Regions from separate parts of the Pseudoalteromonas sp. 120-MNA-CIBAN-0494 genome, predicted to be linked through region 1. Evidence: predicted binding sites of a transcription regulator. Region 1 holds the regulator's gene; the other holds the start of a gene.
What was found. The regulator LexA, encoded in region 1, represses DNA repair genes until DNA is damaged. The targets are predictions, from matches to a motif close to TACTGTATNNNNATACAGTA.
Positions count from the first base shown of each region.

Region 2: a site for LexA is predicted at 4,317-4,336, ahead of AAEY55_RS04570 (YebG family protein). Genes of this name have one in related genera too.

Region 1 covers NZ_JBEOOE010000005.1:19,522-25,899, reverse strand. The annotation lists gene AAEY55_RS05470 (endonuclease) at 1-99, opposite strand, end outside; gene AAEY55_RS05465 (DnaJ C-terminal domain-containing protein) at 362-1,327, shown strand; gene AAEY55_RS05460 (chaperone modulator CbpM) at 1,327-1,647, shown strand; gene AAEY55_RS05455 (hypothetical protein) at 1,900-2,280, shown strand; gene AAEY55_RS05450 (PaaI family thioesterase) at 2,283-2,726, opposite strand; gene AAEY55_RS05445 (SRPBCC family protein) at 2,825-3,277, opposite strand; gene lexA (transcriptional repressor LexA) at 3,557-4,174, shown strand; gene coxB (cytochrome c oxidase subunit II) at 4,648-5,790, shown strand; gene ctaD (cytochrome c oxidase subunit I) at 5,790-6,378, shown strand, end outside.
Region 2 covers NZ_JBEOOE010000004.1:36,138-42,515, reverse strand. The annotation lists gene ccmI (c-type cytochrome biogenesis protein CcmI) at 1-20, shown strand, start outside; gene AAEY55_RS04585 (VacJ family lipoprotein) at 30-761, shown strand; gene AAEY55_RS04580 (HDOD domain-containing protein) at 825-2,048, opposite strand; gene putP (sodium/proline symporter PutP) at 2,370-3,890, shown strand; gene AAEY55_RS04570 (YebG family protein) at 3,951-4,268, opposite strand; gene AAEY55_RS04565 (ComEA family DNA-binding protein) at 4,582-4,881, shown strand; gene AAEY55_RS04560 (DUF6170 family protein) at 4,897-5,199, opposite strand; gene dsbB (disulfide bond formation protein DsbB) at 5,199-5,717, opposite strand; gene fadR (fatty acid metabolism transcriptional regulator FadR) at 6,161-6,378, shown strand, end outside.

The DNA of each region.
Region 1 (6,378 bases):
AATTAGGTGTCTTTTAGCGGTTGAAAACCGAGTGAATTCTTCAGCCGATAGCGAAAAGCATACAAAAAAAGCCAACAAGGCTAAAATAAATCGAGTCATATCCATCACATACGTGAACTACAGGAGCGGCTAGTTTAATGACTTGAAGCTAAAAGATAAAGTTTACTTAAGCCATATTTACCGTTCTTTAGTATTTAACCTTAGCTCTGGTTAAGAGATTTACTAACGTATTGAATCATAGTTATATTTAGTTTTATTATCCGGAGCTCAGGTTATCTACTTTAAATTGTTGTTTAAATAAACAAAAGTTGTTACTTAAAGAGTATGATGAAAGCTCATAAGTTTGTGATTTGGATTGCGAATGAAATTTATAGATTATTATGCCGTGCTTGGAGTATCGCCCGATGCAGACGATAAAGCGGTTAAAGTAGCTTATAAAAAGCTAGCTAGAAAATATCATCCAGATGTAAGTAAAGAACCTCAAGCCGAGGAAAAGTTTAAAGAGATAGGTGAAGCTTACGAAGTTATTCACAACAAAGAAGAGCGCGCTAAATACGATGTGTTACGTCGTAATCAACAAAACCGTGCTCAGCAGCAAGCAAATTATGGCGGTAGCTATGGCTCGTCACAAAACCATTATCAGCAAGGTGATCCCCAAGCCGATCAGGAGTTTTCTGATTTTGTAAATTCAATGTTTGGCGGCGCAGGTGGGTTTAACCATGGCGGGCAGGGCAGAACTGGTGGCGCTCGTGCGCAAAAAGGACAAGATGTGGAAATTGAATTCCCGGTATTTCTTGAAGAAACGTTAGTCGATACCGTTAAACCAATTGAGTTTATGCTGCCGCAGCGAGACAGTAGTGGCCGTGTATCTGAAGTTAAAAAATCGCTTAAAGTTAAAATTCCTGCCGGCTCGGTTAATGGCGAACGCATTCGCTTAAAAGGCCAAGGTGGATTAGGTTCGGCAAATGGCCCTAATGGCGATTTGTATTTGCAAATTCGCTTAGTGCCTCATCCATTATTTGACGTTGAGGGGCATGACCTAAATATAGTGGTACCTCTTGCACCATGGGAAGCTGCTTTGGGCACTAAAATAAATTTACCTACATTAGCCGGAAAAATCCAACTAACTATTCCAGCTAATAGTCAATCGGGTCAACGTTTACGCATTAAAGGTAAAGGGTTAATTAGTAAAAAAGCCAAAGGTGACTTATTTGCTGTGATTAAAATTGTTAATCCAGCATTGAGTGATGATGTTAGCAAAAAGCTTTGGCAAGAGCTGGCCGAAAAAGCCCATTTTGACCCCCGTAGCAATTGGAGCAAGTCATAATGAAAATTATCGAGGCACCACAAGGCAATTTACTCACTAGCCAAGAATTGTGTGTGAGTAGTGATATTAGCGAAGCCATATTATATGAATTGGTTGAGCACAGCATTGCTATTCCTATTGAGGGCGAGCGCGTTACAGAATGGCAATTTACGGTATCAACAGTGATCTTAGTTAAAAAGGCTGCGCGTATTCAGCATGACTTATCGTTAGATTGGTCTGCTATTGCTTTGGTTTTACAATTATTGGATGAACGGGATGAGTTGATTGCTGAAAACCAAATGTTAAAGCAGCACTTAAGTCGATTTAAACATTTAGAATAAAAAATAGTGGTTAAATTTTAAATGCGAGTAGCTAGCTATTTTTATGGAGCTAGCTCAGCACTTTTATAATAGTGAGCTTTTGGTGCTTAAATATTTTTTATTCGTGAAATAAGAGTAAGTAAAGCGTCAATAAATGCGTAAAAATAGCCGACTATTCAGATAAAAAAGGTGAATATTGCAGAGTTGATTTGGTATAAGCGTAAAACTGCGTTAAAGTTTACAGCGAACTAATTAGAGGATAAACAGCAGACAATGTCGGAAATTCAATTTTTAAATGTAGACCTAGAGCTTGAGTCAAAGCAAGATATTAGCGTGCTTGTAGCTGACCTAAAAAAAATCGCCACTATTTTACATTATGATAAAGACGAATACCGTCAGTTAGCGCGTATAGAAGTAACAGGCGAAATATCTTCACCGGATAAAGCAATTAACCACTTATGTGAGTTAGTAGAGTCATGCTCGCGGGCTGCACTTAAGCAATGGTTGAGTTGTTCGCGCCGTACCTTTGATATTGGTTTTGAATCGGGCACTTCGCCAAAGTGTTTTAACCAAGCGCTGCACGCCGATACATTATTACGTATATCGGCAATTGGTGCAGGCATGGAAATTACTATTTACCCGCTAGAAAAATAGCGTTAGCCTTTGCGCTCTACAACAGCTGCGGTCATTTTTGATACGCAGCAAAGCTCGCCGCGACTATTCGTTATTTTTATTTCCCATACTGAGCTACGTTTGCCAATATGAAACGCTTTTGCGGTGGCGGTTAAGGTGCCATTACGCGAGGCTTTTAAATGGCTGGCACTGATCTCTTGCCCTACACAATAAAATTTAGTGAAGTCGACCACAAAATTAGCCGCGTAGCTGGCAACACTTTCGGCTAAAACCACGTTTGCTCCGCCATGCACCATGCCTATAGGGTTATGGTGCGCAGGAATTGCTGGCATAGTGGCAACTAAGTAATCATCACCAATTTCAGTTATTTCAATCCCCATGGTTTTCATCAGTGTACCTTGGCCATTTATGCCTTGGTCTAACTGCTTACAAAACGCTAAAGTAATAGGTTGATGCCAAATACTCATTGTTACTCCTTTAAAGGTTGAAAACGATAACCGATAATACGATTTTTCATGGCGATATGATAGCCAAATTAGTGCAGCTACTGCATGGTAATACAGTGCTACTTTTTGCTTTCTACATAGTGCTTAATTTCATCGAGATCTTTTTTTAGCATTTTACGCATCGAACTTTTAAGAAAAAACCCTATCACTGCAGAGATCATTTTTACCCAAATAGACTCAGAGCTATCAGAAAAAGTCATGGTTAAACAGGTGCTAGGTTCGGCGGCGGTAAGTGACAGCTTAGTGGTATAAACTGCCCCGCCATTTTCTGCGCGAGTGCAATAGTATTCATTAGTAACAGCTTCGGTGATCCACATGGTTTCTGAGGCTGCTTTGCCAAAAATTTTTCGTGTTTCTAACCATTTTAGGCCCACTAGCCCTTGTGGTGGCTTCTCGATTATTTTTACATCAATAATGCCAGACAGCATATTGGCACTGTTTTCGATGTCAGTTATTGCCGCCCATACTTTACGTTTAGGACCGTTAATTATTACCGCTACAGTGATATTCATAACACTCTCCGTTAATTCACATTGATGAAGTTAAGGCCCATTACAAAAACGATAGTTAACTAATTTTTAATAACAGCAACAACTTAGTAGTTATGTAATTAATGTAACGTAAAACTAACACTATCGTGATCTGCGTAATTTTATCTGTAATTTACTTGGTAATTTTAAGCTTAGACCAATGCCACCTTTGGCAGCAAAGGCGAGGAGTAATTTAAATTTGCGATTTTCAGATAACTGTATATACTCACAGTTAAATGTACTGTATGGAAAACCAGTTGTATGCGACCATTAACTAACCGCCAAGCGCAAATACTCGAACTTATTAAAGTGTTTATTAAAGACACTGGTATGCCTCCTACACGCGCAGAAATTGCACAAACATTAGGCTTTAAAAGTGCTAATGCAGCAGAAGAGCATTTAAAAGCGCTGGCTAAAAAAGGCGCTATTAAAATGAAACCAGGCGCTAGCCGTGGTATTCAACTTATTGAAGAAGATGAACCAGAACAACTTGGTTTACCGTTAATAGGCCGTGTAGCTGCCGGCGAACCTATTTTGGCGCAACAACATGTTGAGAGCCATTGTAAAATTGACCCGTTAATGTTTAAACCCGCTGCCGATTTTTTATTGCGTGTAAATGGTATGAGCATGCGAGATATTGGTATTATGGATGGTGATTTACTGGCTGTTCATCGCACTCAAGTTGCCGAAAATGGCCAAGTTATTGTTGCCCGCGTTGATGACGATGTAACGGTAAAACGCTTAGAAAAAGCAGGCAAAAAAGTATTATTGCATGCTGAAAATAAAGAATTTTCGTCGATAGAAGTGGATCTTGAAAACGAATCTTTTAATATTGAAGGCTTAGCTGTTGGGGTTATTCGTAATGCTGACTGGATGTGACAATTAAGCTGTTATAGCTATGTAAAATATCGGCATAATTTAATAGCTCAGATAATTAATGCGCACTTTTTAGTGCGCTTTTTTTTGCCTTTTTTTTGTGAAAATTCCGCTGCAATGAAAAAATTATATTAAGTTTATGTTTTTTATCATTTAAGTATTTAATACTCGTTATCGCTGTCTTTTTATTTGTAACCCTTGCTGTTGCTCACTTCCTGCTTAGAACAAAATTAAATAAATCCCATATTTACGCTAATCCCCTAATATTATTTGATTATTTTTCAAACTAAAACTTGCTAGTTGTTCAATTATTAACTAATTGTTAATGGGCTGGACTAACAATAACTCACAGCTTTAGTTTTGAGAAAATATATTTATATATCCGGCAGCAATACAAAAATAAAAAATAACAAATTGGCATTTAAAGCTTATGTCTTTTTGTTTTGCACTCGCAACAGTATTAAAGGAGCTGTCACATGGGTAAATTGAGCTCTACCTTGTGGCTTATATTGTTTGTTTTTCCGCAGTTAGCATTGGCAAATAGCCAATATAATATGCGCAAAGGCGTAACCGATATAAGTAATAATGTTTATCAACTACACATGACCATATTTTTAATATGCTGTGTAATAGGCGTGATTGTATTTGCCGTTATGTTTTGGGCACTTATTCATCATCGTAAATCTAAAGGAGCAGTTGCTGCTCAATTTCACGAAAGTACCAAAGTAGAAATACTCTGGACAGCAATTCCATTTGTTATTTTAATAGCAATGGCAGTCCCCGCAACTAAAACATTAATAGCGATGGAAGATGCCAGTAAAGCGGATATCACTATTAAAGTAACTGGTTCACAATGGAAATGGCATTACGAATATATGGGGGAAGATGTTGAGTTTTACTCAATACTTGCCACACCGCAAAATGAAATTGCTAACCTAGCCGATAAAAACCCCAACTATTTACTTGAGGTAGATAAGCCTCTGGTATTACCGATCAATAAAAAAGTACGCTTTTTAATGACCTCCGACGATGTTATTCATTCTTGGTGGGTGCCCGATTTTGCTATTAAAAAAGATGCAAACCCGGGGTTTATTAACGAAACGTGGACCAACATAAACGAAGTCGGTATTTATCGCGGTCAGTGTGCTGAGCTATGCGGTAAAGATCATGGCTTTATGCCAGTGGTAGTAGAGGCTAAGTCAGAGGCCGATTTTAAAGTTTGGCTAGCAGATGCTAAACAAGCAAAGCAAAAAGCAGCAGCAGCAGATGCTGCATTACTTGACCAAACACTCCCTAAAGAAGAATTAATGACTTTGGGTGAGCAAGTGTATATGGCCAATTGTGCTGCATGTCATCAGCCCACAGGGTTAGGTTTGCCAGGCGTTTTTCCTGCACTTAAAGGCAGCCCGATAGTGCTTGGCGATATAAAAGACCACATTGATATTGTTATTCACGGAAGCCCCGGCACAGCCATGCAAGCCTTTGCTAAACAGCTCTCTATAAAGCAATTAGCAGCGGTAATTACTTATAAGCGTAATGCATGGGGTAATGATACCGGTGATGTAATTCAACCAAGTGAAATACAGGCAGCACTTGATGCCGATGGGGAGGCGAACTAATGAGTAGCATAGTAGAACAACCTGACATTAATGAAGCTCACCACGCTCATCATCCTGCTAAAGGCTTTAAGCGCTGGTTATATACCACAAATCATAAAGATATAGGTAGCTTGTACTTAATTTTTTCGCTAACTATGTTTTTTATTGGTGGTGCTATGGCTATGGTGATCCGCGCTGAGTTATTTCAGCCAGGATTGCAATTAGTCGATCCTCACTTTTTTAATCAAATGACCACGGTTCATGGGTTGATTATGGTATTTGGTGCCGTTATGCCGGCCTTTACTGGCTTAGCTAACTGGATGGTGCCATTAATGATTGGCGCGCCTGATATGGCCTTACCCCGAATGAATAACTGGAGTTTTTGGATTTTACCATTCGCGTTTTTAATTTTATTATCATCGCTATTAATGCCCGGTGGCGGTCCTGCGTTTGGTTGGACTTTTTATGCGCCGCTGTCCACAACCTACAGTAATGACAATACCGCCATGTTTGTATTTGCTGTGCATATTATGGGTATTAGCTCCATTATGGGGGCAATTAATGTAATTGTAACCATAGTTAACTTGCGTGCCCCAGGCATGACTTGGA
Region 2 (6,378 bases), on a different contig from region 1:
TAGACACATTAATACCTTAAGGATACGCGATGTTAAAACATGGTTTAATTTATATAGTTTTGTTAGTGCTGGCCGGGTGTGCACAAGTACCTGATAGCCAAAAGGACGAGCGCGATCCACTACAAAATATTAACCGCCCAATATACGACTTTAATATGGATGTTTTAGACACATACATACTAAGACCGGCCGCCGTAGGGTATATCACGGTGACCCCTGTACCAGTGCGTCAAAGCTTAGTGCATTTTACCAATAATATTAGTGCGCCGGTAGATATGATCAACGCCGGTTTACAGGGTAAACCAGGTAATGCCAGTGTTAGCTTAGCACGTTTTTTAGTTAACTCGACCGTAGGTGTTTTTGGTTTATTTGATGTGGCCAGCTCATTAGGTCTAGAACATGTAGATGAGGATTTTGGGCAAACATTAGGTGTATGGGGTGCAGGTGATGGTGCTTACTTGATGCTACCTGCTATGGGGCCTTCTACAGCGCGTAACTTAACCGGCGATGTAGTTGATAACTTTGTTTTACCTAAAATAGCGTTAACTACACCACAAACAATTTTAGTGTTTGCGTTAAAAGCTGTTGAGGCCCGTGCATCACTAATTGCGCAAGAAGGTTTATTGAACGATTCACTAGACCCTTACTTATTTATTAAAGATATTTATTTTCAACGCCAATTATACGAACTTTACGACGGTAACCCGCCAATCAAAGAAGAGCCTGATGACTTTGATGAAGATTTTTTAGAAAGTTTGTAAACCTATTAAAAACGCCAGCAATGCTGGCGTTTTATTTTCTCATTAGTGATTAGAAAGTTGTTATTAAACATTGCTCATTAACTGCATTTGCTCGTTCACCCAGCTAATTGCTTCGTGGTAAGCATCGGGTACTTTATCATTTAAACCAAGTTGTTGGCTGATCTGATTAGCTGCCAGCCAGTTGCCTTGCTCATAAAACTTAACCAAGTTTAAGTAGCTTGCAAGCAAGCCCTCATCATTAAGTAAAGCGGCTTTAATCTCATTAGATAATGGCAGCTTTTGCATCACACTTTGCATGCTTTCATCTAAAATAGCATCCATAAGCGACATCATGCCGGTTAAAAAAACCATTCCTGTGTCTTTAAACTTACCATGCGAAATAGCCAGTAACTCACTAAAACGCGCCCGAGTGAGCGATAACCTAATTAGCTCCATAGGCTTATCTGTTGAAACTTGCGCTGCAAATAATAAAGATAAAAGCTTTTTAATTTCATTGGCACCAAGGGTGATAAGCGCTTGTTTTATTGTGCTTATTTTTGCACGTCTAGCAAATGCTGCAGAGTTTGAATAACGCAGTAACTTATAAGATAGATTTACATCTCGCTCAAATATATCGGTGATCTTTTTTAGATCCATATCAAGCGTTGAGGTCTCATAAAGTAGTTCGGCTAATGTCATACCAGAGGGGGGAAGCGCTTTACTTTGGATCATCTCTGGTTTTGAAAAGAAAAACCCTTGAAAATAATCAAAGCCAAGTTCCAATGCTTGGTTATACACCTCATGGGTTTCAACTTTTTCAGCAAGTAATTTTAGATGTGGATAAGGTTTTAAATCATCAATAATTGTTTTAATTGTTTCTATATTACAGGTTAAAAAGTCAATTTTTATAATATCAATAAATGGATAAAAGTGGCGCCACACAGGTTGATGAATGTAGTCGTCTAAGGCTAATGTATAACCTTTTTCTTTTAAGTCTTTAACAATAGCAAGTAAACGCTTACCAGGTTGCACCGTTTCGAGTATCTCTACCACCACAGCGTCTTTACTCAGTAAAGTAGGGTAGCCTTTTAGTAAAGTTTCTAGAGTAAAATTGATATATGCTGGTTTATTGTCAGTTAAATCCTCAAGGCCAAAATTAAACTGGCTGCCTTCTATTAGGCGTGTTGTTGCCTCATCTCCATCTATATCGGGAAACACGTTATTTACACCATCACGAAATAGTAATTCATAGCCAATAAGCTTTTTATCGCGATCTAAGATCGGTTGGCGTGCAGCGTAAAAGTACATAAAAAATTCCGTATAGATAAAAAATAACTATTGATTGTAACAATATATGGCAAAACATTAAAAATAGCATGATGTAAATAAGCTTATCTTAGATTAATAACATACTTTTAATAAGTTACAGAGGTTTTGATTTAAATATATACGCTTTGTTTGTTTTTAATTCACTAAAGTTGACATGTTGGAATTTTAACTATTACCCATGCTATAGTGACAGAGAATGGTTTTTATCCCAATACTGTCTTAACTATAATATTTTAAGAGTCATTATTTGGATCAAAAGCCTGTTGCAATTTATTAGTGGAGGCGAGTTTGGAAACAGGAATGATTATTTCACTAGCATTATACTTTGTTGTAATGCTAGGTATAGGATTGTATGCATTTAAGCAATCAACCAGCGATGTTTCAGGTTACATGTTAGGGGGCCGTAATTTATCACCAAGTGTTGCTGCGCTATCTGCAGGTGCATCTGATATGAGCGGTTGGTTACTTATGGGCCTTCCCGGCGCTATGTATCTTTTTGGTTTGAGTAAGGTTTGGATTGCGATTGGTTTAGTACTTGGTGCTTGGGCAAATTACTTCTTAGTTGCACCTAGGCTTCGTGTTTACACTGAAAAAGCGAATGATTCAATTACGATCCCGGATTATTTTGCAAATCGCTTTGCGGACAATAAGAATATATTACGTGTTATTTCAGCTATTGTTATTATTGTTATTATTGTTTTCTTCACACTTTATACCTCATCTGGCGTGGTTGCTGGTGGTAAGTTATTTGAAAATTCATTTGGAATGAGCTATGAAGTTGGCCTTTATGTTACTACTGGCGTTGTAGTACTTTATACGCTTTTTGGTGGTTTTTTAGCGGTAAGTTTGACCGACTTTGTACAAGGTTGCATTATGCTTATTGCGCTATTAGTAGTACCAATAGTAACGTTTACTATGCTTGATCACCCAGTAATGGAAACGCTCGCTAATGCAAGCTATGACCTGTTACTTATCTCGCCAAAGGCCAGTGAAGTTCACTCTCTAAATATGCTAGATTGGTTTGCTGGTGGCTCTACCATCGCAATTATTTCTGCGTTAGCTTGGGGCTTTGGTTACTTTGGTCAGCCTCATATTATAGTACGCTTTATGTCGGTACGTTCAGTTAAAGATATTCCAGCAATGCGACGCATTGGTATGTCTTGGATGACATTATCTGCAATAGGCGCAGTACTAACTGGTTTATTTGGGGCAGCCTTCATACTAGAAAATGAAATGCCGATAAATGATAAAGAAACAATATTTTTAGTGCTATCTGAATTGGTTTTTCATCCATTGATTGCTGGCTTTTTATTAGCAGCTATTTTAGCGGCTGTAATGAGTACTATCTCTTCACAATTGCTAGTGTGTTCAAGCTCGTTAACTGAAGACTTTTATAAAATATACCTGCATCGCGAAGCCTCTCAAAAAGAGCTGGTTTTTGTTGGGCGTATTAGTGTGGCATTAGTTGCTATGTTTGCTATTTACTTAGCTTACGATAGAGATAGTTCTATTTTAGACTTAGTGAGTAATGCGTGGGCAGGCTTTGGCGCTGCATTTGGACCACTCGTATTGTTTAGCCTTTACTGGAGAAGAATGAACTTTGCTGGCGCCTTAGCAGGCATGTTAGTGGGGGCTTCAACAGTACTTATATGGATATACGCACCAATTACCATTAATGGTGCGAGTTTAAGTAGCGTTATTTATGAAATAGTCCCAGGCTTTATTTTATCAAGTATTGCGATTGTATTAGTTAGCTTAATGACCAATGAGCCAGCTAAAGAAATTACAACCTTATTTGATGAAGTAGAACAAGAACTATAAAAAGTTATAAACAAAAAAAGGGAGTAACTTAGGTTACTCCCTTTTTTTATGCAAAATTTATTAACTCGCTTTTTTGTCGCTACTTTCTTCTATGGGTGCAACATTATCTGCTTTTTTGCCTTTTACAGCAGCTTTAGGGGCTATAGGCTCTTTACCACCTTTTAATATTGTCATGAAGTCATCTTTACTTTTTGCCATTTCTAAAGCGAGTGACTCTACTTGTTGCTCACTTAATGGTACATCAACTTTTTCTAGCAAAATTTCAAGCGACTCTGCAATATCGAGCATTTTATCATAGGCATCAGCTTCTTTTTTGGTAGTAAACGTCATGCGCTCGACTCCGTTTCGTTCTACAACATATTTAACAACAACAGCCATGATTTCTCCTGCTTACTTGCGTGGCATATAGTATATAAACCATTAGATTACTGTTTTTATGTACAGTACAAGTTTGTGCCTAAATTTGCAAGTCCCCTAATTAATATTAAGTGATAATAGTTGACAACAAAGATTAACTTTACTTTATTTAACTTAATCACTTTTGTGTACCGTTGCAGTTAAGGATCTCACAGGGAGTGAATGTTAGGTTTAAGTATTTAATAAAGTGCAGGTGTAAAAAGCCTTTTGCGTTATGACTTAAACATATAAACAACAAAGTAAATGTTCATGTATGAACAAAAAAGGAAGAAAGATGAAAAAACTAAAATATAGTATTTTAGCTGCAGCTTTTTGTATGTTGCCAGTAACTCTTACCTACGCAAATGTTGATACCTCAGCAATAACTCAGCAAGTAAAACAGGCGGCTTTAAATATTAATACTGCTGATGTTAGCCAGCTATCTAAGCTCCCTGGTATTGGTAAGAAAAAAGCACAAGCTATTATAGATTATCGCGAAGCAAAGGGTAACTTTACATCGTTAGAGGATTTGAAAATGGTAAAAGGTATAGGTAAAAAATTAGCTGCAAAGCTTGAAGGTAAGATTTCGTTTTAAGTTAAAAAGGGCGCGTTAAGCGCCCTTAGTATATTGGGTTAATGCTTCACATAAATGCTTTTTAGCAAAGTTAATCTCAATTGGAGTCGTTAGTAGTGGGTAACACAACCCACCGAGTAGTAAAAAAGGGATGAGTAACCAGCCTTCAAATACGGCAAATATTAAAAACAGCGGACTGAGTAATAATAATTTTATAATACGAAGTAGTACTTTATTAACAGGTGAAAGCATACTTAAAGAAATCGCTATAACAGCTTGTCTGTCACGTATTTTTAAATGTTTTAGAGCATTAATTTGGCTTGAAAAAAACACAAGCATTACAGCGACCTTTTAGTCATTAAGCGACTCGTTACCAGTAAAAATAAAGTGGCTGCAAACAGCGCAAATATTACTTCCATCCATGCCGGCATACTTAGCCCCGCAAATTGCCAGTCAATGTTTCCGCAATCACCAGTGGCTGCAAAAAAGCTTGGGATCCACTCATGTAATGGCATAAAGGCAGGAAAGTTAGGTTCAAACTCACAGCTAAATGCAAAAGGATCAGTGGTTGTTTGCATTTCGATATGCTCGCGGGCAATTATAAATCCCCAAACACTAGAAACAGCCCATACACTATAGGCGAGCAAGCGAACCCCTCTATGCTCTGGATTACTTGTACCAATGATACCTGCAATAAGTAAACCTAATACCGCAGTACGCTGATATATGCACATGATACATGGCGCCAATCCCATTTTATATTGAAAAAACAGTGCCGTTATTTCAAGCAGAAAAACAATACCACTAAACAAAAGCCAAGGAGTACGTTGGGTGGGTAATTGTGCAAGCCAGTTCATAATAAATCCGTATTTAAATAAGACGCTAGATTATGACGTAGGATAAAGTTAGGGGCAAGCAAAACGACTTAAAGCCTACCCACATGCATTTATGATGATTAAAGTTAAGGTTATAATTCTAAAAGCCAATAAAAATCCAATAATGTGAATAAAGAGGTAGCCCTTTAAACGAGTAAAGTATGTGTGTGAGGTGACTTTACGTAATAAGTTAATAAGGCAAGGCGCGAACTTAAAGTAAATAACTACTTAAAATGTATCTAGGGTGAATATATAAGTGCTTGCGACAAGTGTTAGTAAAAAATATAAAGCATTTTATAGACACAAATATTTTAATCGCATACTGGCAGTAATATGGCGTACTTTACTTGTTACTTGAGCGTCGTCTGGTACAATCAGTCGGTTAATCGTATGTAGTAGTGTGAATTAATTCGAGTGGGAATTGGATGAGAATTTTTAAAGCGAAAAGCCCAGCAGGATTTGCTGAAGAATACATAGTAGAGTCTATCTGGAATGGCGATTTTCCTCCTGGATCTATTCTACCTGCTGAGCGTGAACTCTCAGAGTTAATAGGTGTTACCCGAACGACGTTACGTGAAGTATTACAGCGATTGGCTCGAGATGGCTGGTTAACTATTAAACATGGTAAGCCAACAAAAGTGAA